DNA from 4 places in the Streptomyces sp. AHA2 genome. Region 1 is predicted to be linked to each of the others. Evidence: riboswitches for the same ligand, from Rfam matches in the RefSeq annotation. Region 1 holds a riboswitch; each other region holds the start of a gene.
What was found. A riboswitch is a leader RNA that binds a small molecule or an ion and turns the genes downstream of it on or off. The one in region 1 is predicted to bind cyclic di-AMP.
Positions count from the first base shown of each region.

Region 2: another riboswitch for cyclic di-AMP. It lies ahead of Q5694_RS11900 (C40 family peptidase); the one in region 1 lies ahead of Q5694_RS22765 (M23 family metallopeptidase).
Region 3: another riboswitch for cyclic di-AMP. It lies ahead of Q5694_RS27905 (transglycosylase SLT domain-containing protein); the one in region 1 lies ahead of Q5694_RS22765 (M23 family metallopeptidase).
Region 4: another riboswitch for cyclic di-AMP. It lies ahead of Q5694_RS25330 (M23 family metallopeptidase); the one in region 1 lies ahead of Q5694_RS22765 (M23 family metallopeptidase).

Region 1 covers NZ_JAUQWJ010000011.1:129,488-136,780, reverse strand. The annotation lists gene Q5694_RS22775 (TetR/AcrR family transcriptional regulator) at 1-428, shown strand, start outside; gene Q5694_RS22770 (SGNH/GDSL hydrolase family protein) at 452-1,237, opposite strand; gene Q5694_RS22765 (M23 family metallopeptidase) at 1,484-2,416, opposite strand; cyclic di-AMP (ydaO/yuaA leader) riboswitch at 2,421-2,577, opposite strand; gene Q5694_RS22760 (tyrosine-protein phosphatase) at 3,246-4,043, shown strand; gene Q5694_RS22755 (DUF6126 family protein) at 4,059-4,178, opposite strand; gene Q5694_RS22750 (helix-turn-helix domain-containing protein) at 4,175-4,822, opposite strand; gene Q5694_RS22745 (aspartate aminotransferase family protein) at 4,888-6,303, opposite strand; partial or broken gene Q5694_RS22740 (flavodoxin-dependent (E)-4-hydroxy-3-methylbut-2-enyl-diphosphate synthase) at 6,374-6,502, opposite strand; gene hpnH (adenosyl-hopene transferase HpnH) at 6,507-7,293, opposite strand, start outside.
Region 2 covers NZ_JAUQWJ010000004.1:310,931-318,223, reverse strand. The annotation lists gene Q5694_RS11905 (hypothetical protein) at 1-641, opposite strand, end outside; gene Q5694_RS11900 (C40 family peptidase) at 719-1,888, opposite strand; cyclic di-AMP (ydaO/yuaA leader) riboswitch at 1,897-2,069, opposite strand; gene pcrA (DNA helicase PcrA) at 2,384-4,867, shown strand; gene Q5694_RS11890 (M23 family metallopeptidase) at 5,012-6,715, opposite strand; gene Q5694_RS11885 (esterase/lipase family protein) at 6,821-7,293, opposite strand, start outside.
Region 3 covers NZ_JAUQWJ010000018.1:114,892-122,184, reverse strand. The annotation lists gene Q5694_RS34905 (hypothetical protein) at 1-57, opposite strand, end outside; gene Q5694_RS27915 (LolA family protein) at 124-1,347, opposite strand; gene Q5694_RS27910 (polyprenyl synthetase family protein) at 1,578-2,588, opposite strand; cyclic di-AMP (ydaO/yuaA leader) riboswitch at 3,097-3,266, shown strand; gene Q5694_RS27905 (transglycosylase SLT domain-containing protein) at 3,270-4,058, shown strand; gene Q5694_RS27900 (HAD family hydrolase) at 4,022-4,870, opposite strand; gene Q5694_RS27895 (GNAT family N-acetyltransferase) at 5,008-6,126, shown strand; gene Q5694_RS27890 (glycosyltransferase) at 6,147-7,293, shown strand, end outside.
Region 4 covers NZ_JAUQWJ010000014.1:62,264-69,556, forward strand. The annotation lists gene Q5694_RS25310 (DUF5998 family protein) at 1-48, opposite strand, end outside; gene Q5694_RS25315 (bifunctional acetate--CoA ligase family protein/GNAT family N-acetyltransferase) at 101-3,007, opposite strand; gene Q5694_RS25320 (HPr family phosphocarrier protein) at 3,189-3,470, shown strand; gene Q5694_RS25325 (GntR family transcriptional regulator) at 3,685-4,380, opposite strand; gene Q5694_RS25330 (M23 family metallopeptidase) at 4,571-5,359, opposite strand; cyclic di-AMP (ydaO/yuaA leader) riboswitch at 5,373-5,537, opposite strand; gene Q5694_RS25335 (M16 family metallopeptidase) at 5,728-7,116, opposite strand; gene Q5694_RS25340 (M16 family metallopeptidase) at 7,113-7,293, opposite strand, start outside.

The DNA of each region.
Region 1 (7,293 bases):
GGCATGCCGCCGAGGCCGATCTCGCGCACCTGCGCCGGCTGCTCGGCCGGCGGGCGCCGGCGCTGCGCCGGCTGCGGTCGGCCGTGCGGTGGTACGCGCCGACGGGCCAGGCCAAGGGCTGGCGCCTGTGGATCGAGGGCTGGGCGGCCGCCCTGCGCGAGCCGGCGCTGCGGGAGGTCACCGAGGACCTCGACCGGCAGTGGAAGGCCGCCCTGACCGAGGTCATGGCGGAGGGCGTGGCGGCGGGCGAGTTCCCCTGCCCGGACCCCCGGGCGGCAGCCTTCCGCCTCACCGCCCTCCTCGACGGTCTCGCCGTCCAGCTGACGTCCTACCCCGGGACGGTCTCCCGGGCCCGCGCCCGGCAGTGGGCGGACGAGGCCCTGGCCCGCGAACTGGGCCTGGAACCGGCCGCGTCGACCGTGCGGTAGCGGCCGGTCCGCCGGCCCGGGTCTCACGCCACGGGAGCGATCCGCATCCGGATGTCGTCCGGGGAGAGCGCTCCCTTGGCCGTCACGTGGTCGCCCGAGGACTGCCCGCGCAACCGGCGCCCGATCCACGGCACCAGGAACTCGCGCGCCCACTGCACGTTGTCCCGCCGTACGTCGAACGCCCCGCGCGGCGGCAGCGGCGGCCAGGCCTGCTCGGGGTCGGCCGGCACCGCCAGGCCCATCACCTGGCCGGCGCGCAGCGCCACCCGCGTGTGCCCCTCGGGGGAAAGGTGCAGCCGGTCGGCGTCCCACGCCCGGCGGTCCTGCACGCTGCGCAGGGACCACAGGTCGAGCACCGGGCAGCCGTAGCGGTCGGCGATGGCGCGGACGTGTCCGTTGTAGGTGGCGATCTTGCCGCGCAGGTGCTTGAGCACGGGCACGCCCCGGGTGTCGAACCCGGTCGTCACCATCACCGTGCCGGCCGCGGCGGTGAGGCGTCGCAATGCCCGCTCGAAGCGCTCGGCCACCTCGTCCGGGTCGGTGCCGGGCCGGATGATGTCGTTGCCCCCGGCGCAGAAGGAGACGAGGTCGGGGGCCAGTTCGACGGCTCGCGGAACCTGGTCCGCAACGATCTGGTCGAGGAGCTTTCCGCGCACGGCGAGATTGGTGTACCGGAAGTCGCCCTCGGGCCGCAGGTCGGCGAGCAGGACGGCGAACCGGTCTGCCCAGCCGACGAACGCCCCGTCGGGGCCGGGGTCGCCGACGCCCTCGGTGAAGCTGTCCCCCAGCGCCACGTACGACCCGATCACTGCTTTGCTGTCACTCTTCGAATCGTCTGCCACAGCCGTTCATGATTCACCCTCGAATGTGACCTACGCGACCGTAGGCAGGGCTTGACGGGCGGTGAGAAAGGCCACTCCTAAAGGATTCGCCAACTCCGGAACAGGCATGTCACCGCAGGCGTTCCGGCATGGACCCGCCACGCACCGAAGGCCGGACCCGGGGAACGGGGTCCGGCCTTCGGTGGCGTGTCAGGCAGGTGCCGGTGCGGTCGGTCAGCCGATGGAGACGCCGTGCGAGCGCAGGTAGGCGACCGGGTCCACGTCCGAGCCGTAGTCCGGCGTGGTGCGGATCTCGAAGTGCAGGTGCGGCCCGGTGACGTTGCCGGTCGCGCCCGACAGGCCTATCTGCTGCCCGGCGGTCACGGTCTGGCCGGCCGAGACGGACAGCTGCGACAGGTGGGCGTACTGGGCGTAGTTGCCGTCGTCGAGCTTGACGACGACCTGGTTGCCGTACGCGCCGCCCCAGCCGGCGGAGACGACCGTGCCCGCGCCGACGGCCTTCAGGGAGGTGCCGGTCGGGGCGACGAAGTCGACACCGGTGTGGTAGCCGCTGGACCACATGCTGCCGGACATGCGGTACGGCGTGCCGACGGTGGCGCCGGCCACGGGCGACGTGAAGCCACTGGCGTTGCTCTGTGCGGCGGGCTCGGCGGCGGCCGGCTTCGCGGCGGTGCCGGCCTTGGCGGAGGTGTCCGCGGAGGACTCGGCGGAGGACTTCTTCGCGGGCTTCTCGGCGGAGGCCTTGGGCGCGGGCTGCGACGGGGCCCGGTCCGCGGCGGCCTTCTCGCCGATCGAGAGCTTCAGGCCCGGGTGGATCAGCGACGGGTCGTCACCGACGGCGTCGCGGTTGTCCGCGTAGAGCTTCTTCCAGCCACCGCTGACGTGCTGGTCGTCGGCGATCTTCGCGAGGTAGTCACCGGCCTTCACGGTGTAGGTGCGGGTGCCGGCGGCCTTGTCGGCGGTCTTCTTCTCCGCGGCCGGGGCGGACTGGACCGCCTTCTCCGGAACCGCCTGCGGGGTGGCGGCGTGGGCGCCGGCGGCCCCCATCAGCGGCAGTGCCAGCGCGGCGCCGCCGGTTCCGGCGGCGGCGATGGAACGGGTGAAACGCTGGGTCTTGGGACGGCGGTGCTTACCCTTCGCGGGCATGGTGAATTCCTCTCCGTCGCCTGCGAGGTGAGCTGTCGGGTGCGGGCTGGAGATGCCCGGCCGCGCCGGAGGCGCGACTCAACCCCAAGCCCGTTCCGGGAACCGGAACAGGCGTCGTACCTGTGGGTCCCCCGCTCCTGCCGTGCGTCGGGTCAGTGTGTGCGGGCTCCGGGCGGCGGCAGGATTAGGCGTCCGTCCGGATCGGTGTGGAACGTAAGCGACCGGGACGCGAAGGGACAAGCGTGTGGTTGCGCGTGACGGTGTTTTTTCTGAGGCGCCGAGGTTTTCACGGTCACCGAGCGTGCTATTTCGATCTTTCCCTTTCCTCAATGCCCCTGATATTCACCCGAATTACGTGCACATGGCGACAACGCATCGTCACGGATATGACGATGGTCACGCGACTCCTCCCCATTTCCCGCATGACCGGGGCACGTTATGACGAAGCAACCTAAGCTCCTCATTCGGACAGAAGGGCCAGTTCCACTCAAGGAGGACGTGGGCCGTGTCCGGACCGCCGCCCGGCCGACCCTTTTCGGACAGCCGCCCCGGCGTCGTCGACCGGACCAGCTCGACGTCCGGAGCCGCGGCCCACGCGGCGAGCGGCCAGGCAGCAGCCGCGTACGTCCGGCTTCGGCACGGTCCGGCAGCATGGATCCACGGATGTGAGCGAGCCCGATCAGGTGCGACCGGGGGGCGGCTCGTCGAATTCCGTGGGGCGTGCCGGCAGCGCCTGCGGACGACTTCATTGCCCCAGGCAGGCATGTCGTATCGTCGAGTGGTGCCCGCCGGCGAGCCGCGGCGGCGGCACCGATGGGGAGGAGCCCTCGTGACACAGCAGGTCCCGTCGACCGAGCCCGAGCTGGCCGGAGTGCGCAACTTCCGCGATGTCGGCGGACTGCCCACCGTGGACGGGCGGCGGGTGCGCCAAGGCGTGCTGTTCCGCAGCGGCCACCTCGCCCACGCGACCGGGGAGGACGCCGCCTTCCTCACCGCCCTGGGCCTGCACACGATCTTCGACTTCCGCAACGCGGCCGACCAGAAGCTGGAGGGGCCGGACGTCACGCTGCCGGGCGTGCGCAATGTGAACCTGCCGCTGAGCGACCCGGCCGACGGCGCCGAGTTCTGGACGATGGTCCGCGACGGCGACCTGGACCAGCTGCGCGCGATCCTGGCCGACGGCAAGGGCGCGGCCCGGATGATCGCCTCGTACCGCTCGATCATCAAGGACCGCACCGCCGAGCACTCGCGGGTGCTGCACGCGCTGGCGCAGGACAGCGTCCCCGCGCTGATGCACTGTGCGGCGGGCAAGGACCGCGCGGGCCTGTCGGTGGCGGTGACGCTGCTGGCGGTGGGGGTCGAGCGGGAGGCGATCGTCGAGGACTACCTGAAGTCGAACGCCAAGCACCGCCGCTACAAGGTCCACCGCAGCAGCTCCCACGCCTCCGCCTACTCCCCCGAGGTCATGGAGCTGCTCAGCCCTCTCTTCGACGCGCGCGCCGAGTACCTGACGGCCGCCTTCGACACGATCGAGGAGACCTGGGGCGGTGTCGACGCCTATCTGGAACAGGGGCTCGGGCTCGCCCCGCAGACCCGGGAGCGACTGCGCGAGCGGCTCCTGGACTGAGGCGCCGGCCGGGGTCTACTTCGCGCCGACCTCGAACAGCAGGTAGACGAACGCGGCGAAGACGTGCCCGAGGACGAGGTAGACCAGCAGGCGCACCCACAGGGCCCGGGGGAACTTCTCCTCGAGGTTGCTCATGTCGTGTCTCCAGGGGTGGGGCCCAGGCACAGGGCGGCCGTGGGGCTCTGCAGCAGGGTGTGGACGAAGAGCAGGTCGACGCCGTCGTGGTCCTCGGCGGCGATGCGGTGCGGGGTCAGCGAGTCGAAGTGGGCGCTGTCGCCGGGCCCCAGGCGGTGCACGGTGTCCGCCAGACGCAGCCGCAGCCGGCCCCGCAGGACGTGCAGCCACTCCTCCCCGGGGTGGACGCGCACGATGTCGCCCTGGGAGCCGTGGGGGACGTGGACGCGCAGCGCCTGCATGCCGCGGCCGGGGGCGCCGGCCTGCCAGTAGGTCCAGCCGCCCGCCGCGGTGGGCTCCATGTCGGCGGAGCGGATGACGGAGTCCCGTTCGGCGACCGTCTCGCCGAGCAGTTCGGAGACCGTCGTACCGTAGATACGGGCGAGTGCCAGCAGCATCGGCAGCGAGGGCTGGCGCTGGCCGGTCTCCAGTCGGGACAGGTGCGCGGGCGACAGCCCGGCCGCGCGGGCCGCGGCCTCCAGCGTCAGGGAAGCCTGCCGCCGCAGTGCCCGCAGCTGGGGCGCGACCACGGCCGGCAGGGCGCCGGGTGCCTGGTCGGCCGGCGAGCCGGCCCCGGGGGGCCGCTCGCTCTCGGAGGAGCTCATGCCTCCATTCAGCCGGACCTTTGCCTCTGCGGCAAATTTCTTGCCTCCCAGGCAAAGGCGTCGGTTCAGCGGTTGGCGACCGCCTGCTTGACGAGCGTCCTGCCGAAGTCCCACACCAGCCCGCCGTTGTGGGCGTCGTCCATCACGGCCGTGAACGCCTCGACGAACCGGTCCACCTCCCGCTCCCCGATGATCAGCGGCGGGATCAGCTTGATCACCTCCAGGTGGTCGCCGGAGACCTGGGTGAGGATGCGGTGCCTGTGCAGCAGCGGCACCACGACCATCTGCGCGAACAGCCCCTTGCGCGCCGCCTGCAGCATGGTCCAGCGGCTGCGCAGCTTCAGCGACGTGGGACGGCCGAACTCGATGCCGATCATCAGCCCCCGGCCGCGCACCTCGGCGAGCATCTCGTACCGGTCCGTCAGCGCCGCGAGCCGGGTGCGCAGCAGCTCACCGGTGGCTCGGACGCCTGCGACGATCTGCTCGTTCTCCATCACCGACAGCACGGCCAGGCCGGCCGCCATGGCCTGGGCGTTGGAGCCGAAGCTCGCCGAGTGGACCAGCACCCGGTCCATGGACGAGTAGACCTTCTTGAAGATCCAGTCCTTGCCGAGGGTGGCGCCGACGGGCACGTAGCCGCCGGACAGGGCCTTGGCCACGCACACCAGGTCCGGCTCCACGCCGTCCTCGTGCTGGTAGCCGTAGAAGTCGCCGGTGCGGCCGAGGCCCGTCTGCACCTCGTCGGCGATGAGCAGGGCCTTGTGCCGGTGGAGCAGTTCCTGCGCGGCCCGCATCCAGCCGGGCGGACCCTCCAGCACTCCCTTGCCCTGGATCGGCTCCACGATCAGGGCGGCGACGTCCCCCTTGCGCAGCTCCCGCTCCAGTGCGTCGAGGTCGCCGAGCGGTACGGCCGTGTCGGGCAGCAGCGGGGCGAAGCCGTCGCGGAAGGCGGCCTCGCCGTTGACGGACAGGGAGCCGGTGGTCAGGCCGTGGAAGGCGTGCGCGCAGTACAGGACCCTGGGCCTGCCGGTGACGAACCGGGCGAACTTCAGCGCCCCCTCGACCGCCTCGGTGCCGCTGTTGCCGAAGAACACCCGGTCCAGATGCGGACTGTGCGCGAGCAGCTTCTCGGCCAGCAGGCCGGGCAGCGGCTGGCAGTCGAAGCGGGTGAGGTCGGCGAGGGAGGCGTCCAGCACGTCGTGCAGCGCCTTGCGGACGACGGGGTGGTGGCGGCCGAGCCCCATCACTCCGAACCCGGCGAGCATGTCCAGGTAGTCGTTGCCGTCCGCGTCGTAGAAGTAGGCGCCCTCGGCGCGTTCGTAGACCTTGTCGAAGCCGATGGTGTGCAGCATGCGCGGGAGCTGGTGGTTGAGGTACCGGCCGTGCAGCTCGTAGCGCTCGGCCCCGCGCTCGGCCAGCAGGGCTCCGAGGTCGAACTCCCCGGCCTGCGACGACTCCGGCGCGGATTCGGCGGTGGTCATTGCTGTGACTCCTTGGACTGCTCTTCCCTGACGGTCGGACTCAGAGCTTCGGGTCGCGCAAGCCGTGCTCCATCGACCGCACCGGCACCGGGGCGCCGCCTCCGACGGCCACCGGGCCGACGTGGAGCAGGCGCCGGGCGCGCCGGGGCGCGACCGGCCGGGCCGGCACCGCGGGCCCGCCCGGCGGGACGGCGGTCACGTCCTCACTCCCGGTTCCCGGAGACGGTCTCGCGCAGGGCGCGCAGCGACTCCTTGAGCGATCCCATGGTGGCCAGGACGGCCGTGGGCTCGTAGCCGCAGTGCGCCATGCAGTTGGCGCAGCGCGGGTCCTTGCCGCGGCCGTACTTGTCCCAGTCGGTGTCCTCGACCAGTTCCCGGTACGTCGGCACGTACCCGTCGCTCATCAGGTAGCACGGGCGCTGCCAGCCGAAGAGCGAGTAGTTCGGGATCGCCCACGCCGTGCACGGGAAGTCGACCTTGCCCTCCAGGAAGTCCAGGAAGAGCGGGGAGTGGTTGAGCCGCCAGCGCCGCCGGTTGCCGCCCGAGAAGGCCTTCTTGAACAGCTCGCGGGTCTGCTCGACGCCGAGGAAGTGCTCCTGGTCGGGGGCCTTCTCGTAGGCGTAGGCGGGCGAGATCATCATCTCGTCGACCTCGAGGTCGTCGTTGAGGAAGTTCAGCACCTCGATGATCGTCTGCGGGGTGTCGGTGTTGAAGAAGGTCGAGTTGGTGGTGACCCGGAAGCCGCGCCGCTTGGCCTCCTTGATCGCCTCCACGGCCTCGTCGAACACGCCTTCCTTCGCCACGGACTCGTCGTGCCGCTCGCGCAGTCCGTCGATGTGCACCGCGAAGGCGAAGTAGGGCGAGGGCGTGAACTTGCCCATCTTCTTGCGCAGCAGCATGGCGTTGGTGCACAGGAACACGTACTTGCGCTTGGCCACCAGCTGGCGCACGATCTCGTCGATCTGCGGGTGCATCAGGGGTTCGCCGCCG
Region 2 (7,293 bases), on a different contig from region 1:
TTGCGCAGGGCGTCGCCGTCGTCCTCGTTCCACAGATAGAGGCGGGAGCTGTCGGCGGACAGCAGCTGCGCCCCGGCCAGCGCCGAGACCGCGAGCGCGCCCTCGGCGAACCAGTGGTCCCCGCGCCCCTCCTCCACCTGCCGGGGCTGGAAGCGGAACAGGGCGAAGCCGTACAGCGCGAGCCCCAGCCACAGCAGCACCAGGGCCGCGTGGGCCGGCCAGGCCAGCGACTCGGCCGCGGCCAGGGCGGCGGCCAGCACGGCGAGGCACTGGGTGGCCACACACCGCAGGAACACCGTCCCGCGCCGCCCCCCGACCTCCACGGCCAGCAGCACCGCCCAGAGCAGCGCGGACAGAGCCAGCAGCGCCCAGGCCACGGGGTGCAGGCCCGCGGCCGAGAAGCCGGTGCCGAGGACGGCGGCCGCCGCCGCGGTGGTGAACACGGCGGGCACCTCCGCCCGCCAGGCGCCGCGCGCCCGCTGCAGCAGGCTCACCACCGACAGCAGCCAGGCTCCGCAGGCCAGGGCGAGGACGGCACGGGAGAGGACCGCGTGACCCGCGGAGTCGAGACCGACCGACACGGTGCCGGTCGCCAGCGCGTACGTCGCCCACCAGGTGGCAAACGGGGAGGGACCGGACATACGCCGATGCTAGAGAGCGGCGCGCGCGGGCGGTGAGGGGCACGCGCGCGTGCCCCCGAAAACGCCCCCCCGTCCGCTCAGGCGGGCCGCACCACGCTGTGGACGGCCGACTCGCCGTCGTAGTAGACCGACTCCTCGCGCACGTACGCGCCCGGCTTCGGCGCGTGGATCATCATGCCGTTGCCGACGTACAGCCCGACGTGCGTGACGTCGTCGTAGAAGAAGACAAGATCGCCCGGCTGCGCCTGCGACACCGGGACGGTGGTGCCGGCGCCGACCTGGTCGTAGGTGGTGCGCGGCAGGGTGACGCCGGCGGCCTTCCAGGCGGCCTGGGTGAGGCCGGAGCAGTCGTAGGAGCCGGGGCCGACGGCGCCCCAGACGTACGGCTTGCCGACCTGGGCGCGCGCGAAAGCCAGGGCCTTGTCCCCCTTGGTGGCGTACGAGGAGTCCGCGGAGGGCGTCGAGGAGGACGAGCCGGAACCCGCCGCCGGCGAGCCGCTCTCCTGCCGCGGGGCCTCCTCGCGCGGTGCCTGCTGCTGCGCGGCCTGCTGCCGGGCCAGCTCGGCGGCGCGGCGGGCGGCCTCCTCCCGCTTCTCCTTCTCGATCGCCGCGAGCCGCGCCTTCTCCTCGGCGGTCAGCCTCGACATCAGCGCGCGGGCGTCGGCCAGCTTGCGCTGGACGGTCGCCTTGGCCGCCTTCAGGTCGCCCTGGGCGTCGGTGAGCCTCTCGAGGCTCTCGGTCGCCTCCCGGCGCTTCGTCACCGTCTCGGACTGCCGCGTGACGAAGTCGTCGACCGCTTCCTTCTGGCGGCCGGTCATCCGGTCCATCAGCTGGGTCTGGTCGAAGTAGTCCTGCGGGGTGTCCGCGAGCAGGAACGTCGCCGTCTCCGGGGCGGCGGCCCCCGTGCGGTACTGCGCGGAGGCGTAGGAACCGAGCTTGTCGCGCGCCTCGTTGAGCTTCTGGGCGCGCTGCGCGGCGTCGTCGAGGAGGGTGTCGACGCGCTTGCGCTGCTTCGCGGTCCTTTCCTTGGCCGCGTTGTACTTGTCGGTCGCCGACTCGGCCTGGCGGTACAGGTCGTCGACCTTCTTCTCGACTTCTTCGAGGCTGGGCCTGTCGTCGGCCTCGGGGGCGGCTTCGGCCGACTGGGACAGCAGGGCCACGGAGGTGAGGGCCGCCGTTGCCAGGGCGGGGGTCCGTATGCCTGCCACGCGCGAACCCGTAGGACGCGACTTGCGGTGCGACGCCAAGGGAGGCGACTCCTTCCATCGTCCGCCTACCGGGTTAGCTGTCGGGTTCGGGCGGGTGGTTCGGAAGGGTTGCCCTACGGCCTCTCCGGATGCGGAGGCGGGCCGATTCACCCCGGGGTTCTCGGTTGGGTCCCCGGCTCCGGCCGCCGCTGCGGCACACCGGACTCGGCGGAGGCCGCGCGGCCCGGCGTCGTTCGCCGGTGAGGGTCGTGCGGCCTGATCGCACGGTAGCCAACTCGTGTGGTCCCTGTGAAGGTTGATGGGTGATATGCCCGATACATTTTCGTGACCTTTCCGGGAAGCGTTGCCCTGCGTGAACGATCACGGCGGTTTGGTCGTGAGTTGTCCTGGATTGTTGCGGACATAGCGGACCGTGATCATGTCGTGCTCCACGGTGACAATGCGCCAGCCGCCCGGCCCTCCTGCCGGTGCCCGGTGTGATGTTCCCGGTGGTGGCGGCGGGCTGTCAGTGGGGCGCCCTAGACTCGGAGAGCGATGAGCAGCCTCTTTGACGACAGCTTCCTGGCGGACCTCCAGGCCCAGCGGGGCCCCGCGGACGAGCCCCCGCCGCCGCCCGAGGACGACCACGCTCCGGAGCCGCTTCCGGACGATCTGTTCGGCGGGAAGTTCGACGTGCCGCCGGACCGGGACACCCACTACCGGGACGGCGCCCCCCGCCCGGTGATCGACTCCGCCGCGCTGCTGGAAGGGCTCAACGACAACCAGCGCGCCGCCGTCGTCCACTCCGGCTCCCCGCTGCTCATCGTCGCCGGTGCCGGATCCGGCAAGACCCGCGTGCTCACCCACCGCATCGCCCACCTGCTCGCCGAGCGGAACGTGCACCCGGGCCAGATCCTCGCGATCACGTTCACCAACAAGGCCGCGGGCGAGATGAAGGAGCGCGTCGAGCAGCTCGTCGGCCCGCGCGCCAACGCCATGTGGGTCATGACCTTCCACAGCGCGTGCGTGCGCATCCTCCGGCGCGAGAGCAAGAAGCTCGGCTTCACCTCCTCCTTCTCGATCTACGACGCCGCCGACTCCAAGCGCCTGATGGCCCTGGTCTGCCGCGACCTCGACCTCGACCCCAAGCGCTTCCCGCCGAAGTCCTTCAGCGCCAAGATCAGCAACCTGAAGAACGAGCTGATCGACGAGGAGGACTTCGCCGCCCAGGCCACCGACGGCTTCGAGAAGACCCTCGCCCAGGCCTACGCCCTGTACCAGTCGCGGCTGCGCGAGGCGAACGCCCTGGACTTCGACGACCTGATCATGACGACGGTCAACCTGCTGCGCGCCTTCCCGGACGTCGCCGAGCACTACCGACGCCGCTTCCGGCACGTCCTGGTCGACGAGTACCAGGACACCAACCACGCGCAGTACGCCCTGGTCCGCGAGCTGGTGGGCACCTCCGAGCACCCCGTCGACGTACCGCCCGAGGCCGAGGTCCCGCCGGCCGAGCTGTGCGTGGTGGGCGACGCCGACCAGTCGATCTACGCCTTCCGCGGCGCGACCATCCGCAACATCCTCCAGTTCGAGGAGGACTACCCGGACGCCACGACGATCCTGCTCGAGCAGAACTACCGCTCCACGCAGACGATCCTGTCGGCGGCCAACGCCGTCATCGAGCGCAACGAGTCCCGCCGTCCCAAGAACCTGTGGACCAACGCGGGCACCGGCGCGCGCATCACCGGCTACGTCGCCGACACCGAGCACGACGAGGCCCAGTTCGTCGCCGACGAGATAGACCGCCTCACCGACGCCGGCGAGGCCAAGGCGGGCGACGTCGCGGTGTTCTACCGCACCAACGCCCAGTCCCGTGTCTTCGAAGAGGTCTTCATCCGCGTCGGCCTGCCCTACAAGGTCGTCGGCGGCGTCCGCTTCTACGAGCGCAAGGAGGTCCGGGACGTCCTGGCCTACCTGCGCGTGCTGTCCAACCCCGAGGACTCGGTGCCGCTGCGCCGGATCCTCAACGTCCCCAAGCGGGGCATCGGCGACCGCGCCGAGGCGATGATCGACGCCCTCGCCCAGCGCGAGAAGATCAGCTTCCCGCAGGCGCTCAAGCGCGTCGACGAGGCGTACGGCATGGCCGCGCGCTCCACCAACGCCGTCAAGCGGTTCAACACGCTGATGGAGGACCTGCGCACGATCGTCGAGTCCGGCGCCGGGCCGGCCACCGTCCTGGAGGCCGTGCTGGAGCGCACCGGGTACCTCGCCGAACTGCAGGCCTCCACCGACCCGCAGGACGAGACCCGGATCGAGAACCTCCAGGAACTGGCCGCCGTCGCCATGGAGTTCGAGCAGGAGCGCGGCGAGGACGCGGAGACCGGCGGCACGCTGTCCGACTTCCTCGAACAGGTCGCGCTGGTCGCCGACTCCGACCAGATCCCCGACGAGGAGGACGGCGACGGGGTCATCACGCTGATGACCCTGCACACCGCCAAGGGCCTGGAGTTCCCGGTCGTCTTCCTCACCGGCATGGAGGACGGCGTCTTCCCGCACATGCGTGCCCTGGGGGAGACCAAGGAGCTGGAGGAGGAGCGCCGCCTGGCCTACGTCGGCATCACGCGCGCCCGGGAGCGGCTGTACCTGACGCGGTCCACGCTGCGCAGCGCCTGGGGCCAGCCGTCGTACAACCCGCCCTCCCGGTTCCTCGAGGAGATCCCGCCGGCCCACGTGGAGTGGAAGCGCACGGGTGCGACCGCGCCCGCGTCCTCCGGGCCGGTCTCCGCGGTCGCGGCCTCCCTGTCCTCGTCCCGCTCACGCTCCTCGGCCTCCGGCGCCTCCGGCTTCGCCACGCGCCGCACCGCCGAGAAGCCGGTGGTCGCGCTGGCCGTGGGGGACCGCGTCACCCACGACCAGTTCGGGCTCGGCACGGTCGTCGCGGTCAAGGGCACGGGGGCGAACGCCGAGGCGACGATCGACTTCGGCGACACCAAGCCCAAGCGGCTGCTGCTGCGCTACGCGCCGGTGGAGAAGCTCTGACCCGCTGAGGGCTTCCCCGAGGGCTGAGGGCTTCCCCGAGGGGAGGCTCCAGCGAGTGGAGGCTCCCCGTTCGCGCGCACCAGGGGGGCGGAAACCGGGCGGAGTCGGTGCACCGCCTCAGGAGTGTCGGTAACTGTTGGGCGATCAGGCCGGGTTGACGCCGTGGCTGCGCAGCCACGGCAGGGGGTCGATCGCCGAGCCGCCGCCCGGGCGCACCTCGAAGTGCAGGTGCGGACCGGTGGAGTTGCCCGAGTTGCCCGAGCGCGCGATGGGGTCGCCGGCCTTCACGGTCGTACCCGAGGGGACGGTGTAGGTGGAGAGGTGGCAGTACCACGTCTCCGTGCCGTCCTTCGCGGTCACGATCATCATGTTGCCGTAGGCGCTGTTCCACTGCGTGCGCACGGTGCCGTCGGTGGCGGCCATCACGGTCGTGCCGTACGCGACGGGGAAGTCGATGCCGGTGTGCAGGGACATCCAGTTGATGCCCGACTGGCCGTAGTACGCGCTCAGTCCGTGCTGCGAGACCGGCAGGGCGAACTTGGGGCGCAGCCGCTCCTTGCGGGCCGCCTCCTCCGCCGCCCGCCTCTTCTCGGCGGCCTGCTGGGCCTTGAGGTCGATGCGCTCCTGCGTACGGCTGGCCCGGTCGGCGAAGTCGTCGGCGCCCGCGGCGAGGCTCTGCAGCTGCGTGTCGAGCTTGTTGTTGGCAGCGGCCGGCTTCACCGGCTGCACGTCCGCGGCCGTGGTGTGCGCCTCGGCCGCGCTGTCCTCGGTGAAGGTGCCCACCGACGCGGCCGCGATCCCCGCGACACCCATCACGCACGCCGAGGGCACCGCGACGGTCAGCAGCGCCGAACGCTTCGGCGGCGTACGGCGACGGGAGCGGGACCCGGCCCGCGAGGCAGCCCGGGAACCGGTGGGCACGACCTCCTCCTGACCGTCCAGGAGGCGGACGGCGGGCAGTTCACCGGTCGAGGCCGTCTCGTCGCCGTCGGCGGCGGAACCGTGGCCGACGGGCTCGTCATAGCCGACGTGCTCGAACGTCGCGGTCTCGAGCTGGTCGAAGGGCACCGGCTCGGACTGGTCGAACTGCGCCGGCTGGTGCGCGTCGAACTGCGCCGGCTCGTGCTGCTCGAAGGTTTCGGCAGGCTGCTCGTAGCCCTCGCCGGACGGTGCCGCGGAGCCGTCGGAGTTCCACTGCGTGGCGTCGTAGGCGCCGGTGTCGAAGGCTTGCGTGCCCCAGGCCCACTGCTGGGTGTGGTCGGCCGCCTCGCCCGACTGGTCCGGCTGGAGCCAGGCGCCGCTGTCCCACTGGCCGGTGGCGTCCGGGGCCGGGGTCGGCGACGGGATGGCCGACATCGGCTGCTGCCCGGTCGTCCAGGAGGTCGTGTCGTAGACGCCGGTGTCGTAGGCGGCGTGGTGCTGGGCCGCGTAGGCGTCATTGTTCGCGTGCTCGGGGGTACCCGTGGACCACTGGCCGGAGTCGTACGCACCCGTGTCGTGGCCGTTGCCCGGCATGTCGCCGAAGAGGGGGTCCGTGGCGAAGCTCGAAGTGGCGTGACCCGAGGCGTCGGGCCCTCCGCCGGCGCCGGGGTGAAAACCGGTGGCGTCGTGGTCGCCGTACGTGGTGAAGTCGCCGTACGGGGCTTCCTGGGTGCCGTACGACGCGTAGTGCGCCGAGGCGGCGTCGGAAGCCGGAGCCGGGGCCATGGTCCCCGACGGGTGACGGTCGTTCACCAACTTCTCTTTCGCCTCGACAACAGGGGCTGCCAGAGCAGTGCGGCGACTGTACCCGGCGGTACGCGGGCACGACAATCTTCGGCAGGTTTCACGCGCGCAGGAAACGGGCATTCGGCCGTGTTTTGGCGGACTGCGGACGCGGCTTTGGCCTTGTGTTCGATGTTTGTTCGAAGCTGATCGGGGTTGGGCGAACCCGTGGCGGCTGTATGACGAGTTTCAGGCCACCGTCAGACCGCCGGCCCGGCCTTCGGTCCCGTCCGCCGACGGTTCACCCGGGAGCGCCGTGTCGAGAACCTCCCGAATCGCGTCGGCGACTGCGGGGTGCACGGGCAGGGCGAGATGGCCGATGCCGGTGACCCGCACGTTGCGCACCGACAGGTCGGGGTGGTCGATGCGGGCCGTCTCCGGCGGGACCATCACATGATCGAGGTCGCTCCAGAAGCCGACGAAGTGCGTACCGCAGTCGGGGGCGGGCCGGGTGAGCTCCTCGAGCACCGGTGAGCCGGGGCGCATCTGGCGCACGATGGGGTGCGCGTCGGCCCAGCGCGCCGCACGGGTGCCCGCATGCGGCGTGCCGAGCGTGACGAGCGTCCGCACCCGCGTGTCGCCGCCGAGCCGCTGCACGTAGTACCGCGCGATCAGACCTCCGAGGCTGTGCCCGACGACGTCGACCCGCTCGGCCCCGGTCC
Region 3 (7,293 bases), on a different contig from region 1:
CGGCTCGCCGGCCCGTTCGCCCCGCTGCTCCGGCTCCGCGGCGGACGCTTCGCCCACCGGCGACCTCGTTCCCTCGGCGTCCCCGCCTCGTGGTCCCGGTTCCCCGGGCGGCGTGGGATGGGGTCACTTCCCCGCGTCGGCCGCCTTCACCAGGGCGTCCTTGGTGACCGCGCCGACGTAGACCCTGCCGTCGTCGGTGACGAGGGCGTTGATCAGGCGGGTGGAGAAGACCGTGCCCGAGCCGAACTCGCCGCTGACCTTGTCGCCGAGCGAGTCGACGAACCCGCCGAGGTCGCCTCCGCCGCCGGAGGGCACGCCCTCGCCGCCGGTGTCGAAGGTCGCGATGGCGTTCCAGCCCTCGCCGATGGTCTCGACGCCCCCGGGTCCCTTGCCGAGGTCCTTCTCGGGCGCCGGGGCGTGCCCGCCCGTGCGGGCGTGCTCCTCGACGTCCTTGCCGAAGTCCCTGCCGGCGTCCTTCTCCTCGGTGACCTTCGCACCCTTGGGCGGGGTGAAGTCGAAGGTGGAGGCGGCCGGCCGGGAGAAGTCGACCTGGGTGAAGCCGGCGTCGACGACGGCCGAGCCGCCGCTCGCGGGAACCAGGGTGAACTTCAGCGGCATACCGGTCTTCGCGTCCACCGCCACGGTGACGGCACCGACCGTCGAACCGGACTGCTTCGGCTTGACGACCAGCTTGTAGGCGTCGCGGTCGGCGACCCGGGCGGTGCCGTCCACCGTGACGGAGGTGGTGTCGTCGACGGCCTTCAGCACCTCCTCGGCGAAGTCCTTCGGCGTGGCCGGCGGCTGCTCCCTTTCCGCATCCGGGCTCTGCGGACCGGTGCCGTGGTAGACCTCGTCGGACTTGCTGTCGTAGGCCCAGACGTCCTTGCCGTTGTGGACGATGCTGTACTCCGCGGCGTTCTCCAGCAGGGACACCTTCTGCCGGTCCGGGCCGTCGGCGGCCACGCGCAGGGTGTGCGTGCCGGAGGCCAGTTCGGTGAGCTTCGCGGTCGGGTCGGCGGAGGAGCCGTCGCCGCCGCCCGCGGCGCCGGACAGCAGACCGGACTCCAGACCGCCGAGGTCCGGCAGACCGAGGTCCGTGCTGATCTTCACCGTGCCGGAGAGCTGCTCGACGTCCGACTTCGCGATCTTCTCGATGAGCTGCTGGGCGGTGATCTCCGGGAGGTCGGGGTCGCCGGAGTCGGCGAGCGCGGGGACCAGGCCGATCGTCGCGGCCGCCACCCCGATCACCGTGACGGGGACGATGTAGCGCGCGGCCCTGCGCCGCGCGGAACGCTGCCCGTCGGCCTCCCCGCCGGTGGTGCTGTCGTCGGATGCGTACGGTGCCATGTGTGCCCTACCTCCGTGGTCGGCGGCGGCTGTCCGTGTCGTCCACGCACTCGTCCCTGAGCCGCCATTCTCACCCGAACAGGTGAGGAGTGGTGTCTTCCGTGGTTTCCATCTGACCAAATCGGCCGGCCGGATACGTCAGACCGCGGACTCAACTCCGCGTACTGCTGGGGTATGACACACAGGGGCTGCTTCTCCCCCGACCCGTAGGGGTCGGGAGGAGGCGGCGGCTAACCGGCGCGGTGCACCACGGCGTCGCACAGCTCCAGCAGCGCCGCCTTGGCGGCGCAGTCGGGCAGCGGTGCCAGCGCCGAGCGGGCGTCCTGGGCGTAGCGGAGGGTGTCCTGGCGGGCCTGCTCCAGCGCCGGGTGGGCGCGCAGGCGCCGCAGGGCCTCGGCGTGCCGGGCGTCGTCGGTGAGGTCGGAGTCGAGCAGCTCGCACAGGGCGACGTCCTCGGCGAGGCCGAGCCGGGCGGCCCGCTCGCGCAGCCGGAGCACCGGCAGGGTGGGGATGCCCTCGCGCAGGTCGGTGCCGGGGGTCTTGCCGGACTCGTGCGAGTCGGAGGCGATGTCCAGGACGTCGTCCGCGAGTTGGAAGGCGACGCCGAGCCGCTCGCCGTACTGGGTCAGCACGTGCACGACCGTCTCGTCGGCGCCGGACATCATCGCGCCGAACCGGCACGAGACGGCCACCAGCGAGCCGGTCTTGCCGCCCAGCACGTCCAGGTAGTGCTCCACGGGGTCGCGGCCGTCCTGCGGACCGGCGGTCTCCAGGATCTGCCCGGTCACCAGCCGTTCGAACGCCTCGGCCTGCACCCGCACGGCCTCCGGGCCGAGGTCGGCCAGGATGTGCGAGGCGCGGGCGAAGAGGAAGTCGCCGGTGAGGACCGCGACGGAGTTGCCCCAGCGGGTGTTCGCGCTCGCGACGCCGCGGCGCACGGCGGCCTCGTCCATCACGTCGTCGTGGTACAGCGTGGCGAGGTGGGTCAGCTCCACGACGACGGCCGAGGGCACGATCCCCGGCGCGTGCCGGTCGCCGAACTGGGCGGCGAGCATCACGAGCAGCGGCCTGAACCGCTTGCCACCGGCGCGCACCAGGTGCTGGGCGGCCTCCGTGATGAAGGGCACCTCGCTCTTGGTGGCCTCGAGCAAGCCTTCCTCGACAGCCGTCAGTCCGGCCTGGACATCGGCTTCCAGAGCCTGGTCCCGCACGCTCAGCCCGAACGGCCCGACGTCGGTCACGAGGGGTCTCCTGTCTGCTGGTGTCTGCCGGTGCTTACGCGGATTGTCGATAGGTCGCTGCCCTCACTCGAGTCAGCGTATCCGGTCACGTTTCGATCACCGCCAGCGCCCATGGTTACAGGCCGGGTGGTATCCGATCACGACCGCAATGTTTTCGATCAGGTCATAAGAGCAGACATTTATCGCCTTACCCGCAGGAAGCGTCCTATGCCTGATTTGCCCTTAGAGGTAAGCGAATTCCCGTTTGCGGAATTTGCTCCGGAAGTCGTGATCAGTGAGTTGAGTCACGCCCACCCTTTCACGGCCGCTTCCGGCGGGCAGCTCGTACGGCCTTTCTCCGCGCGCGAGTTGGGGCTTGGCTAACGCAAAGGATCAAGCTGCCCCATACCGGCCGACCAAGGTCAACAAGCGTCATATGTGACTCCCGTGCTTGTTCCCGACATGTGCTCTCGCATACGTTCCCGCCCTGTCCGGCGGACGCCGAATCCTGCCACCGCCCGGACACCCATCAACCGACTCACTCACGCAGGGCAGGAGCGGGGGACCCAGGTAAGTCGCCGGTCCGCACAGCGGAACGGCTCGGGGTGAAGCCGCGCACGGCACACGGTGCCGTACGCGGCCGGGCACCTCCCGGCCCGAACCCGACAGCTCACCTCGCAGGCGCCGGAGAGGAACATCGCCATGCCCGGACGAGGCAAGCACCGTCGCGCCCGAATGAACCCGATCACCCGTGGTGTCGTCGCAGCCGGCACCGGCGGGGCGGCCCTGACCCTGCCGCTCCTCGGCGCGGCCCACGCGAGCGCCGCCGAGCCGCAGAGCGCGTCCGCCGCGCAGGTCCTGCCGCAGGCCGCCCAGCCCGCGAAGTCGCTGACGTACACCGTCACCAAGGGCGACACGCTCTACCGCATCGCCGTCAAGCACGACGTCTCGGGCGGCTGGAAGCAGCTGTACAAGGACAACCGCTCCGTCGTCGGTGACGACCCGAAGCTGATCCACCCGGGTCTGAAGCTGAAGGTGAAGGGCGCCGAGGCCACCGCCCCCGAGAAGGAGGCGACCCGGTCGTCGGCGCCGGCCGAGCCGGCCGCGGAGCCCGCCGCGAAGCCCGCCGGCGGTGTCGCCCAGGCCACCCAGGCCTCCGCGAAGACCTACGCGGACAACCTGGACGGCTGGATCCGCGAGGCGCTGGACATCATGGCGCAGAAGGGGATCCCGGGTACCTACGACGGCATCCACCGCAACATCATGCGCGAGTCGTCCGGCAACCCCCTGGCGATCAACGACTGGGACTCGAACGCGGCCAAGGGCACCCCGTCCAAGGGCCTGCTCCAGGTCATCGACCCGACCTTCGCCGCGTACCACGTGGAGGGGACCCCCTTCGACCCGTACGACCCGGTCGCCAACATCACGGCGGCCTGCAACTACGCGGCCGACCGCTACGGCTCGATCGACAACGTCAACGGCCCGTACTGAGCCGACCCGCCCAGCAGTCGCTCGAGGACGACGGCGATGCCGTCGTCCTCGTTCGACAGCGTGACCTCGTCGGCCACCGCCTTCAGCTCGGGGTGGGCGTTGGCCATCGCCACCCCGCGGGCGGCCCAGTCGAACATCGGGACGTCGTTGGGCATGTCACCGAAAGCCAGGGTGTCCTCGGGCCGCAGCCCCAGGTGCTCGGCCGCCAGCGCCAGGCCGGTCGCCTTGGTCACCCCGCACGGCTGCAGTTCCACCGTGCCCGGCCCGGACATCGTCACCGTCGCCAGTGAGCCGACCACCGACCGGGCCGTCACCGCCAGTTCGTCGTCCGACAGGTAGGGGTGGCGCAGCAGCACCTTGCTGATCGGCTCGCCCCACAGCTCGTCGCGCCGCTCCACCCGGACCGCGGGCAGGGTCGGGTGCGGCATGAGGTAGCCCGGCTCGATCAGCGTCAGGCCGTCCACGCCGTCCTGGTCGACCGCCGCGTACACCTGGCCCACCTCGGCCTCGATCTTGCCGAGGGCGGTCTCCGCGAGTTCCCGGTCCAGCGTGATGGACCACAGCAGCCGGTCCGCGCCGGCGTCGTACACCTGCGCGCCCTGTCCGCACACCGCGAGCCCCGTGCAGCGCAGGTCGTCCAGGAGGGGCCGCACTCTCGGCGCCGGGCGGCCCGTCACCACGAGGTGCTGGGCACCGGCGTCCGCCACCCGCGCGAGCACGGCGAGAGACCGGTCGGACAGGGTGTCGTCGCCGCGCAGCAGCGTCCCGTCCAGGTCGGTGGCGATGAGTGAATATGCGAGGGGTGCGGCCATGATCAGAGAATACGGACAACGCGCCCCATCGTTTCATCGCGCTACGGACACCGATTGCCCGGTTGAAGGCCTCTGCACCGGTTGGCAGCAACATGCTCCGCTACCTACCCGAAGAACCGTCCCGGGCGGTACCTTCCATGTGTCCAGGGGGACTTGATCGGGGGGTCGGGTTGAGCAGTGGACGCATACGTGTGGCCGGGCCCGGGGAGCTCGGCGAGAAGGAGAGGGAGCGCTGGCGTGCACTGCGCGCCGCCTCGCAGGCACCGCGTAACCCCTTCATGGAACCGGAGTTCACCGAGGCCGTCGGCCGGGTGAGGCCGCAGGCCCGCGTCGCCGTGGTCCACGAAGGGGCGGAGCCGGTCGGCTTCCTGCCGTACGAGCGGGGCCCGTTGGGGCAGGGCCGGGCCATCGGACTCGGCGTCTGCGACGCCCAGGGCGCGATCCTGCGGCCGGGGCTCGCGCTGGAAGCGGGCGAACTGCTGCGGGCCTGCTCACTGTCGAGCTTCGCCTTCGACAACCTGGAGGCGGGGCAGCGGCTGTTCGTCCGGCACGCGGCCGAGCAGCACGCCACGTTCGTCGTCGACGTGGAGAAGGGCTACGAGACCTACGAGTCGGTGCTGCGCGGCCGGTCGCCGAAGTTCCTCAAGACGACCCTGGCCAAGGAGCGCCGGCTGGGCCGGCAGGCGGGCGGGCTGCGGTTCGTGTTCGACGAACGCGACCCGGCCGCGCTGCGCACGCTCATGGGGTGGAAGTCGGCGCAGTACCGCAGGACGGGCCGCCGGGACCGGTTCGCGCAGGAGTGGATCACCCGGCTCGTCGGGCAGCTGGCCCGGACCCGGGCCGCGCAGTGCAGCGGCACGCTGTCCGTGCTGTACGCGGATGGGCGGCCCGTCGCCGCGCACTTCGGACTGCGCTCCGCCTCGGTTCTGGCCTGCTGGTTCCCGGCCTACGACCCGGAGTTCGCGAAGTTCTCGCCCGGTCTGGTGCTGCATCTGCGCATGGCCGAGGCGGCGGCGGCCCAGGGCATCGCCACGCTCGACCTCGGTCGGGGGGCCGCCGAGTACAAGGACGCACTGAAGACGGGCGAACTGCCCGTGTACGAGGGCGCGGTGCTGCGGCCGGGGGCGGGCGCGGCACTGCACTGGCTGCGCCGCGAGCCGGTACGCCGCGCGCACAGCTTCGTCCGCGCCCGGCCGCGGCTCGCGGCACTCGCGGCGCGGACCCTGAAGGGCGCGGCCCGGCTGCGCCGTACCTGACACGAGTGGGGGGAGGGCGCATGACCCGTACGGCGCGTGCGCGGGAGGAGATACGGCGGTTCCTGGCCATCGGGGCGGTACAGGTCGCCGAACTGGACCTCGACGGCGGGGAGGCGGTGCTCGTACCGGGTCCGGGCGGTCCCCCGGTCACGTCCGGGGAGGTCTTCGTGCTGGTGCGCAGACGCGGCCGGCCCGTGGGCACGCTGCTCGGGCACGTCCCGCAGGGCGCGGATCCGAAGGCCGTGCTGGCGGCCCGGGCGGCGGCGGAGTGCGCACCGGGCCCCGGGACGCGAAGCGGGCGGTCCGGGGAGCCGCCGGTCACGAGTGTCGTGGTGGCCACGCGGGAACGGGCCGGGCAGCTGGCCCGTGCGCTGGACTCCCTGCTGGCGCAGGACCACCCGCGCTTCGAGATCGTCGTCGTGGACAACGCGCCCGTGACCGACGAGACGCGCGAGCTGGTCGAGCGGAGGTACGCCGAGCGCGTGCGGTACGTCTGCGAGCCCGTTCCGGGGCTCGCAGCCGCGCACAACGCGGGGCTGGACGCCGTGACCGGCGAGGTGGTGGCCTTCACCGACGACGACGTGGTCGCCGACCCGCGCTGGCTGACCGAGCTGACCACGCCCTTCACCGCGGACGCCCGGCTCGGCTGCACCACCGGGCTGATCCTGCCCGCGCGGCTCACCACCCCGGCCCAGGTCCTGCTGGAGAGCCACGGCGGCTTCGCCAAGGGCTTCACCCCGAGGACGTACGACCCGGCGAGGCCCCCGGGTGACGAGCCGCTGTTCCCGTTCACGGCGGGGCGGTTCGGCTCCGGCGCCAACATGGCGTTCCGCACGCGGGTGCTGCGCGAGGTGGGCGGTTTCGACCCGGCCACCGGTGCGGGGACGGCCGCCCGGGGCGGTGACGACCTGTACGGCTTCGTCCGCGTGCTGGCGCAGGGCCACCGGCTGCACTACACGCCGTACGCCCTGGTCTGGCACCACCACCGGGAGACCTGGCGGGACCTGGAGACGCAGGCCTACGGCTACGGGGCCGGACTCACCGCCTACCTCACGGCGGTGCTGGTGAACCGGCCCGGGCTGCTGCCGGCGTTCCTGGCGCGGCTGCCGCGCGGCCTCGCCCACGCCCGTGCGCTGACGGCCGTGCGCGAGACACCGGGCGGCGGAA
Region 4 (7,293 bases), on a different contig from region 1:
CTCGATCGCCGCCCGCAGCCCCTGGGTCGTCGTACTGGTCTTGGCCATGACGCCCATCCTACGGGGGACCACCGACTGCGAGGCACCGCTCGCTTCCCCGTCAGTACGCGGGCAGCGTCCTCGGGCCCAGATCGTCCCGGGCGGGCGGCGGTGCGAGACGGAGGGAGGCGCCCAGGACGCTCAGGCCGTGGGAGGCGACGACGACCGGTTCCAGGGTGACCGCGACGACCTCGGGGTGGTCGTCCACCAGCCGGGACACGCGCAGCAGCAGTTCCTCCAGGGCGCGGGTGTCGGCCGGGGCGGAGCCGCGCCAGCCGAACAGCAGGGGGGCGGTGCGGATCGACCGCACCAGCGAGTGCGCCTCGCGGTCGGTGACCGGGATCAGCCGGTGGGCGGTGTCCCCGAGCAACTGCGAGGCGGCCCCGGCCAGCCCGAAGGAGAGCACCGCGCCGGCCGCGGGGTCGATCACGGCCCGTACGACGACGTCCACGCCGCGCGGCGCCATGCGCTGCACGACCGGGCGCAGTTCCTGGGCCGCGCCGAACATCTCGGTCATCTCCGCGTAGGAGCGGCGCAGTTGCTCCTCGTCCGTGAGGTCGAGGCGTACGCCGCCCAGGTCGGCCCGGTGCCTGAGGTGCGGGGCGGTGGCCTTCAGCGCCACCGGGTACCCGAGCGCGCGGGCCGCCTCGGCGGCGGCGTCGGGGGTCGGGGCGGGCAGGGAGCGGTGCACCTCGATGCCGTAGTGCCCGAGCAGGTCGCACGTCTCGTCCGGGCCGAGGGCGGGACCCTCCCCGCGCGCGAGCAGTCCGTCGATCAGCGCGGCGGCGCCCTTCACGTCGACGTCGTCGTACTCGGGCACCTTGCCGGGGTCGGCCGCGTCGCGTCGCCACTGGGCGTAGGTGACGGCCTGGGCCAGGGCGCGGACGGCCCGCTCCGCGGCCGGGTAGGCGGGGATGAGGTGCGCGTCCTCGGGTGCCTGGGGGGCGGCCGGCGGCTGGTCCGTGCCCGCCGGGTGCGGGTGGGGGGCTGCCGAGTGCGCGTCCGCGGCTGCACGGGGCGGGTCCCCGGGTGCCGGCCGCTGGTCCGGGGCCGCCGGTTGGGTCGCGGTCTGCGGGGCGTCGCCCGCTCTGACCTGCGGAGCCGTGCTGGCCGCCGCCGACAGGGCCTCGGCCAGGCCGCCGAGTTCCACGTGCACGACCAGGACCGGCTTGGACGGGGCCGCGGCCGTGGCCGAGCGCAGTGCCTGGGCGAGGGCCGCGTCGGCGACGGAGCCCTCCCCCACCGCCGGGATCGCGGTGACGACGACCGCGTCGCAGCGGTCGTCGGCCAGCGCCCGGGACAGGGCCGCGTGGAAGTCCGCCGCGGACGCGGCCGTGGTCAGGTCCTGCGGCGGGTGCGGCCGCAGTCCCTCGGCGAGGCACGCGTCGTAGGTGAGCAGGCCGAGCGACTCCGAGTTGCCGAGGATCGCCACCCGGGGCCCGGCGGGCAGGGGCTGGCGGGCCAGCAGCAGACCCGCGTCCACCAGGTCGGTGATGGTGTCGACCCGTATCACCCCGGCCTGACGCAGCAGGGCCGAGACGGTCGCGTGGGGCAGGCGCGTCGCCCGCACGGCGTGGCCCTGGGGGGCTGCGCCGTGCCGGGCGCCCTGGACGACGACCAGCGGCTTCGCGGCGGCCGTGCGCCGGGCGAGGCGGGTGAACTTGCGGGGGTTGCCGATGGACTCCAGGTACATGAGGACGACGTCGGTGTCGGGGTCCTCGTACCAGTACTGCAGGACGTCGTTGCCGGAGACGTCGGCGCGGTTGCCGGAGGAGACGAACGTGGACACGCCCGTGACGCCCGTGACTCCGCCGCCGCGCCGGTGCAGCCGGGACAGCAGGGCGACGCCGATGGCGCCGGACTGGGCGAACAGCCCGATGCGGCCCGGACGCGGCACCTCCGGGGCGAGGGAGGCGTTGAGCCGCACCCGGGGCGAGGTGTTGATGATGCCGAAGGCGTTGGGCCCGATGATGCGCATGCCGTACGTACGGGCCTGCCGGACGAGCGCGCGCTGGCGCTCACGCCCCTCGAGGCCGCTCTCGGCGTAGCCGGCGGACACCACGACGAGCCCCTGCACGCCGTGCTCACCGCACTCGGCGACCACCTCGGGGACGTGCTCGGCGGGCACGGCGACGACCGCGAGGTCGACCGGGCCGTCGATGTCGCGCACCGAACGGTGCGCCGGTATCCCGTCGAGTTCCTTCTGCTCTTCGGGCAGGGCCTTGTTCACGGCGTACAGGCGGCCCGTGAAGCCGGCGTCGCGGATGTTGCCCAGGACGCTGCGGCCCACGCCGCCCGGGGTGCGCCCCGCGCCGATGACGGCGACCGAGCCGGGTGCGAGCAGCCGCTGCACGGAACGGGCCTCGGCGCGGTGCTCGCGCGCGTACTGCACGGCCAGGGAGCGGTCGGTGGGTTCGAGGCCGAACTCCAGGCGGACCACGCCGTCCTCGAAACTGCGCTTCTGGGTGTACCCGGCGTCCGTGAACACCTTGATCATCTTGGTATTGGCGGGCAGCACCTCGGCGGCGAAGCGGCGGATGCCGCGCTCCCGGGCGACGGCTGCGATGTGCTCCAGCAGGGCGGAGGCGACCCCGCGGCCCTGGTGGGCGTCCTGGACGAGGAAGGCCACCTCGGCCTCGTCGGCGGGTGCGGAAGCGGGCGTTCCGTCGGCGCCGATCCGGTCGTAGCGTACGGTGGCGATGAACTCGCCGCCGACCGTGGCCGCGAGTCCCACCCGGTCCACGAAGTCGTGGTGCGTGAAGCGGTGGACGTCCTTGGCGGACAGGCGAGGGTACGGCGCGAAGAAGCGGTAGTACTTCGACTCGTCGGAGACCTGCTCGTAGAAGCTGACGAGGCGATCGGCGTCATCGACGGTGATGGGCCGGATGCGCGCGGTGCCACCGTCGCGCAGCACCACGTCGGCCTCCCAGTGGGCGGGGTACTCGTGCCGGTCCGACGAGGTCTGCATGGGCCCCAGAGTACGGCTCGCGTCCGACAGCGGCGCGGGGCAGTCTGTGGGGGGCACCGGTCGGATCGAGGCCGCGATCCGACCTCCGCCCCGGGGCGGTGGCGGGACAGAACCGCACCCGGTGGGCTTCACGTGTGGGAAACTGGTCTAGACAACCCTGAACACCGAAGGGCAGCAACACATGGCTGAGCGCCGCGTCAACGTCGGCTGGGCCGAGGGCCTCCACGCCCGCCCCGCCTCCATCTTCGTCCGAGCCGCCACGGCCACAGGCGTCCCGGTGACGATCGCCAAGGCCGACGGCAACCCCGTCAACGCGGCCTCCATGCTGGCCGTCCTGGGCCTGGGCGCCCAGGGCGGCGAGGAGATCGTCCTCGCCTCCGACGCCGAGGGGGCGGACGCCGCCCTGGACCGGCTGGCCAAGCTGGTCTCCGAGGGCCTCGAGGAACTGCCCGAGACCGTCTGAGGTGAGAACCGTCTGAGGTGAGAGCGCCTTTCGGGCGCGCACAAGGGGCCCGTCCGGATTCGACCGGGCGGGCCCTTCGCATTGCCGGAACACGCAACCGGGGCGCCTGACGGATATACGCGCAGAGGAACGCGGCATTTACGGGGACGCGACAGCGGACAAGAATACTTCCGGACCTCCGGCAATTCCCTGCTCTTTGTATACGGCCCCCGTGTTAATTGCGCCGACTCGCCGTGTTGACGGAATGTTGCGACTTCCTCACCTCGGCGGCGCGTTCCCCGGTGGAGCCGGTCCGCAGCCGGTGCGCGCCGGTCGCACGCTCGACGTGCGCGGCCGTGGCCGCCCGCGCGCGCTCGCCGTCGCCGCGCGCCACGGCGTCCACGATCGCGCCGTGCTCGTTCCAGCACTCGACGGGGCCGGCCGGCGCCTCGACCGTGTACATCCAGGCGATTTTGTGCCGGAGCTGGGTGAGCACCGAGGTCAGGGCGGGGCTGCCGCACGCCTGGGCCAGCGTCTCGTGGAACCAGCCGTCCAGCGAGCGCAGGTCCTCGCCGCCGCCCCGGCGCGCCCGCTCCTGGCCCAGCCGGACCAGGCCACGCAGAACTTTGAGGTGGGCCTCGGTGCGGCGCTGGGCGGCCCGGGCGGCGCCGAGCGGCTCCAGCAGCACGCGCATCTGCAGCAGGTCGGCGGCCTCCTGCTCACCGGGTTCGGCGACCCACGCGCCCGCGTGCCGCCGCGTCACCACGAAGCCTTCGGACTCCAGGGTGCGCAGGGCCTCCCGCACGGGGACGCGGGAGACGCCGTAGCGGCGCGCCAGCAGTTCCTCGGTGAGCCGGGTCCCCCGTGCGTGGACGCCGGCGACGATGTCGTCCCGGATGGCCGTGCACACCGAGTGCGCGGGAATGCGCATGACCGACCTCCGTCTGATTCCCCGAATACGCCGACGCGTGCTCCGCGGCTGCATTGCTCGTGACTCTATTGCAATGTGCCCCGCTTTCCGGCGGCGGACGGAAATCCGGGAGAACTTTTTGGACGACCGGCCGTCCGGGACGTGAAAAGCCCCGGCCGGAGCCGGGGCTTTTCACGATCGCCGGGTGCCGTCAGAGGTTGACGCCGTGCGAGCGGAGGTAGGCGACGGGGTCCATGTCGGAGCCGTACTCGGGGCTCGTGCGGGCCTCGAAGTGCAGATGCGGTCCGGTGACGTTGCCGGTCGCGCCGGACAGGCCGATCTGCTGGCCGGGGGTGACCTGCTGGCCCACCGAGACGCCGATGGACGACAGGTGCCCGTACTGGGTGTACGTGCCGTCGTTCATCTTGATCACGACCTGGTTGCCGTAGGCGCCGCCCCAGCCGGCCTCGACGACCGTGCCCGCGCCGACGGAGTGGACGGAGGTGCCGGTCGCGGCATGGAAGTCGACACCGGTGTGGCTGCCGGAGGACCACAGGCTGCTGCCGGCCTGGTAGCCGGTGGACACGTACGAGCCGGAGATCGGGGAGACGAAGGTGTTCAGGCGCTTGCGCTCGGCCTCGCGGGCGGCGCGCTCCTCGGCCTCGCGGGCCTTCTCGGCCGCTTCCTTGGCCTTCTCGGCCGCCTCGGCGGCCCGCTCGCGGGCGGCCTCCTCGGCCTTCTTCTTCGCGGCGGCCTCCTCGGCCGCCTGCTTCTGGGCGACGGCCTGGGCGTCGATCTGCTCGGCGACGGTGTCGCCCAGGGTGACCACGGGGGTGAGACCGGTCTGCTCGGGGGCGGGCTCGGCGGCGAAGGCGGCCGGGGCGGCCACGGTGCCGATGACGCCGGTCGTGGCGAGGGCCGCGACGCCCGCCGCACGGGCCGTGCCGCGCTGGATGCGGCTGGGACGACGGTGCTTGCCGGTGGCGCGGGTGAACGCCATGAAGTGGCTGGTCCTTTCCTTCCTTCTCGCCTACCGGGTTAGCTGACGGGTTCGGAGCAGGAAGGTCTCCTACGGACCCCCTCGCGGCTCGCGCGGGCGTCCGATTCACCCCAGGGACTGCGGTTGGGTCCCCGGCTCCCCTGGCTCGCGCCGTACGGGGACTCGGCGATGACTGTTCGGTGCCGCGGGTGCGGCGCACTGCCTGACGAACAGCCCGGACGACGCTAAGCGGCGTCACTTTCAATTCCCAAACGGATCCCGGCTTTTGTAGTGCATCCCACAGGCCAGACAGGCAACCTCCGTATCAATTCGGGCATAAGGGAGCCCTGGTGCCTTGGAAGACGACCAGGGCTCCCGCGCGGGTGCCGCTACTCGGCGGTGACGACCGAGACCTCGCCGATGCCGAGGGCCTCGACGGGCGCCTTGATCTGCGCCGCGTCCCCGACGAGGACGGTCACCAGCCGGTCCACCGGGAAGGCGCTGACGACCGCGGCGGTGGCCTCCACGGTGCCGGTCGCGGCGAGCCGGCGGTACAGCGCGGCCTGGTAGTCGTCGGGCAGGTGCTGCTCGACCTGGTCGGCCAGTGTGGAGGCGACGGCCGCAGCCGTCTCGTACTTCAGCGGCGCGACGCCGACCAGGTTCTGCACGGCGACGTCCCGCTCCGCGTCGGTCAGCCCCTCGGCGGCCAGGGTGCGCAGCACCGTCCACAGGTCCTGCAGGGCCGGGCCGGTGTTGGGCGTGTCCACCGAGCCGCTGATGGCGAGCATCGAGGCACCGGTGCCGTCCGGGGCGGACCGCAGCACCTGGGCGAACGCCCGCACCCCGTAGGTGTAGCCCTTCTCCTCGCGCAGCACCCGGTCCAGACGGGACGTCAGGGTGCCGCCGAGGCAGTACGTGCCGAGCACCTGGGCGGGCCACACGCGGTCGTGCCGGTCCGGGCCGGTGCGGCCGATGAGCAGCTGCGTCTGGACGGCGCCCGGGCGGTCGACGATGACGACCCGGCCCGTGTCGTCGGCGGTGACCGGCGGCACCGGACGCGGCTCGGCCCGCGAGCCGGTCCAGGCGCCCAGCGTGTCACCGAGCAGGGCGTCGAGGTCGATGCCGGTCAGGTCGCCGACGACGACGGCGGTGGCCGTGGCGGGGCGGACGTGCTTCTCGTAGAAGCCGCGCACGGCGGCGGAGTCGATCGCGGCGACGGTCTCCTCGGTGCCCTGGCGGGGCCGGGACATGCGCGAGTCCGCCGGGAACAGCTGCCGGGACAGCTCCTTGGCGGCCCGGCGCGAGGGGTTGGCCAGCTCGTGCGGGATCTCGTCGAGGCGGTTGCGGACCAGCCGTTCGATCTCGCTGTCCGCGAACGCGGGTGCCCTCAGTGCGTCGGCCAGCAGGCCGAGGCCCTTCTCGAGCCGGGAGGCCGGGACCTCCAGGCTGATGCGGACCCCGGGGTGGTCGGCGTGCGCGTCGAGGGTGGCGCCGGCGCGCTCCAGCTCGGCGGCGAACTCCTCGGCGGAGTGCTTGTCGGTGCCCTCGGAGAAGGCCCGCGCCATGATCGTGGCGACGCCGTCGAGGCCGGCCGGCTCGGCGTCCAGGGGCGCGTCCAGCAGCACCTCCACGGCGACGACCTGCTGGCCGGGACGGTGGCAGCGCAGGACCGTCAACCCGTTGCCGAGCGTGCCGCGCTCCGGAGCCGGGAAGGCCCACGGCTTGGCCTCGCCCGCCTGCGGCCGGGGGTGGAAGTCCATCGTGGCGAGCTCGGTCACTTGGCCGCCTCCTCGTTGTCGTCGCCGGCCGCGGCTGCGGCGCCGGCGGCATCGTCGGTCTCGTCGGCGACGGGCTCGTAGACGAGCACCGCGCGGTTGTCGGGGCGCAGGCGGGCCTTGGCGACCTCCTGGACCTCCTCCGCCGTGACCTCCAGCACCCGCTGGACGGCGGTCAGG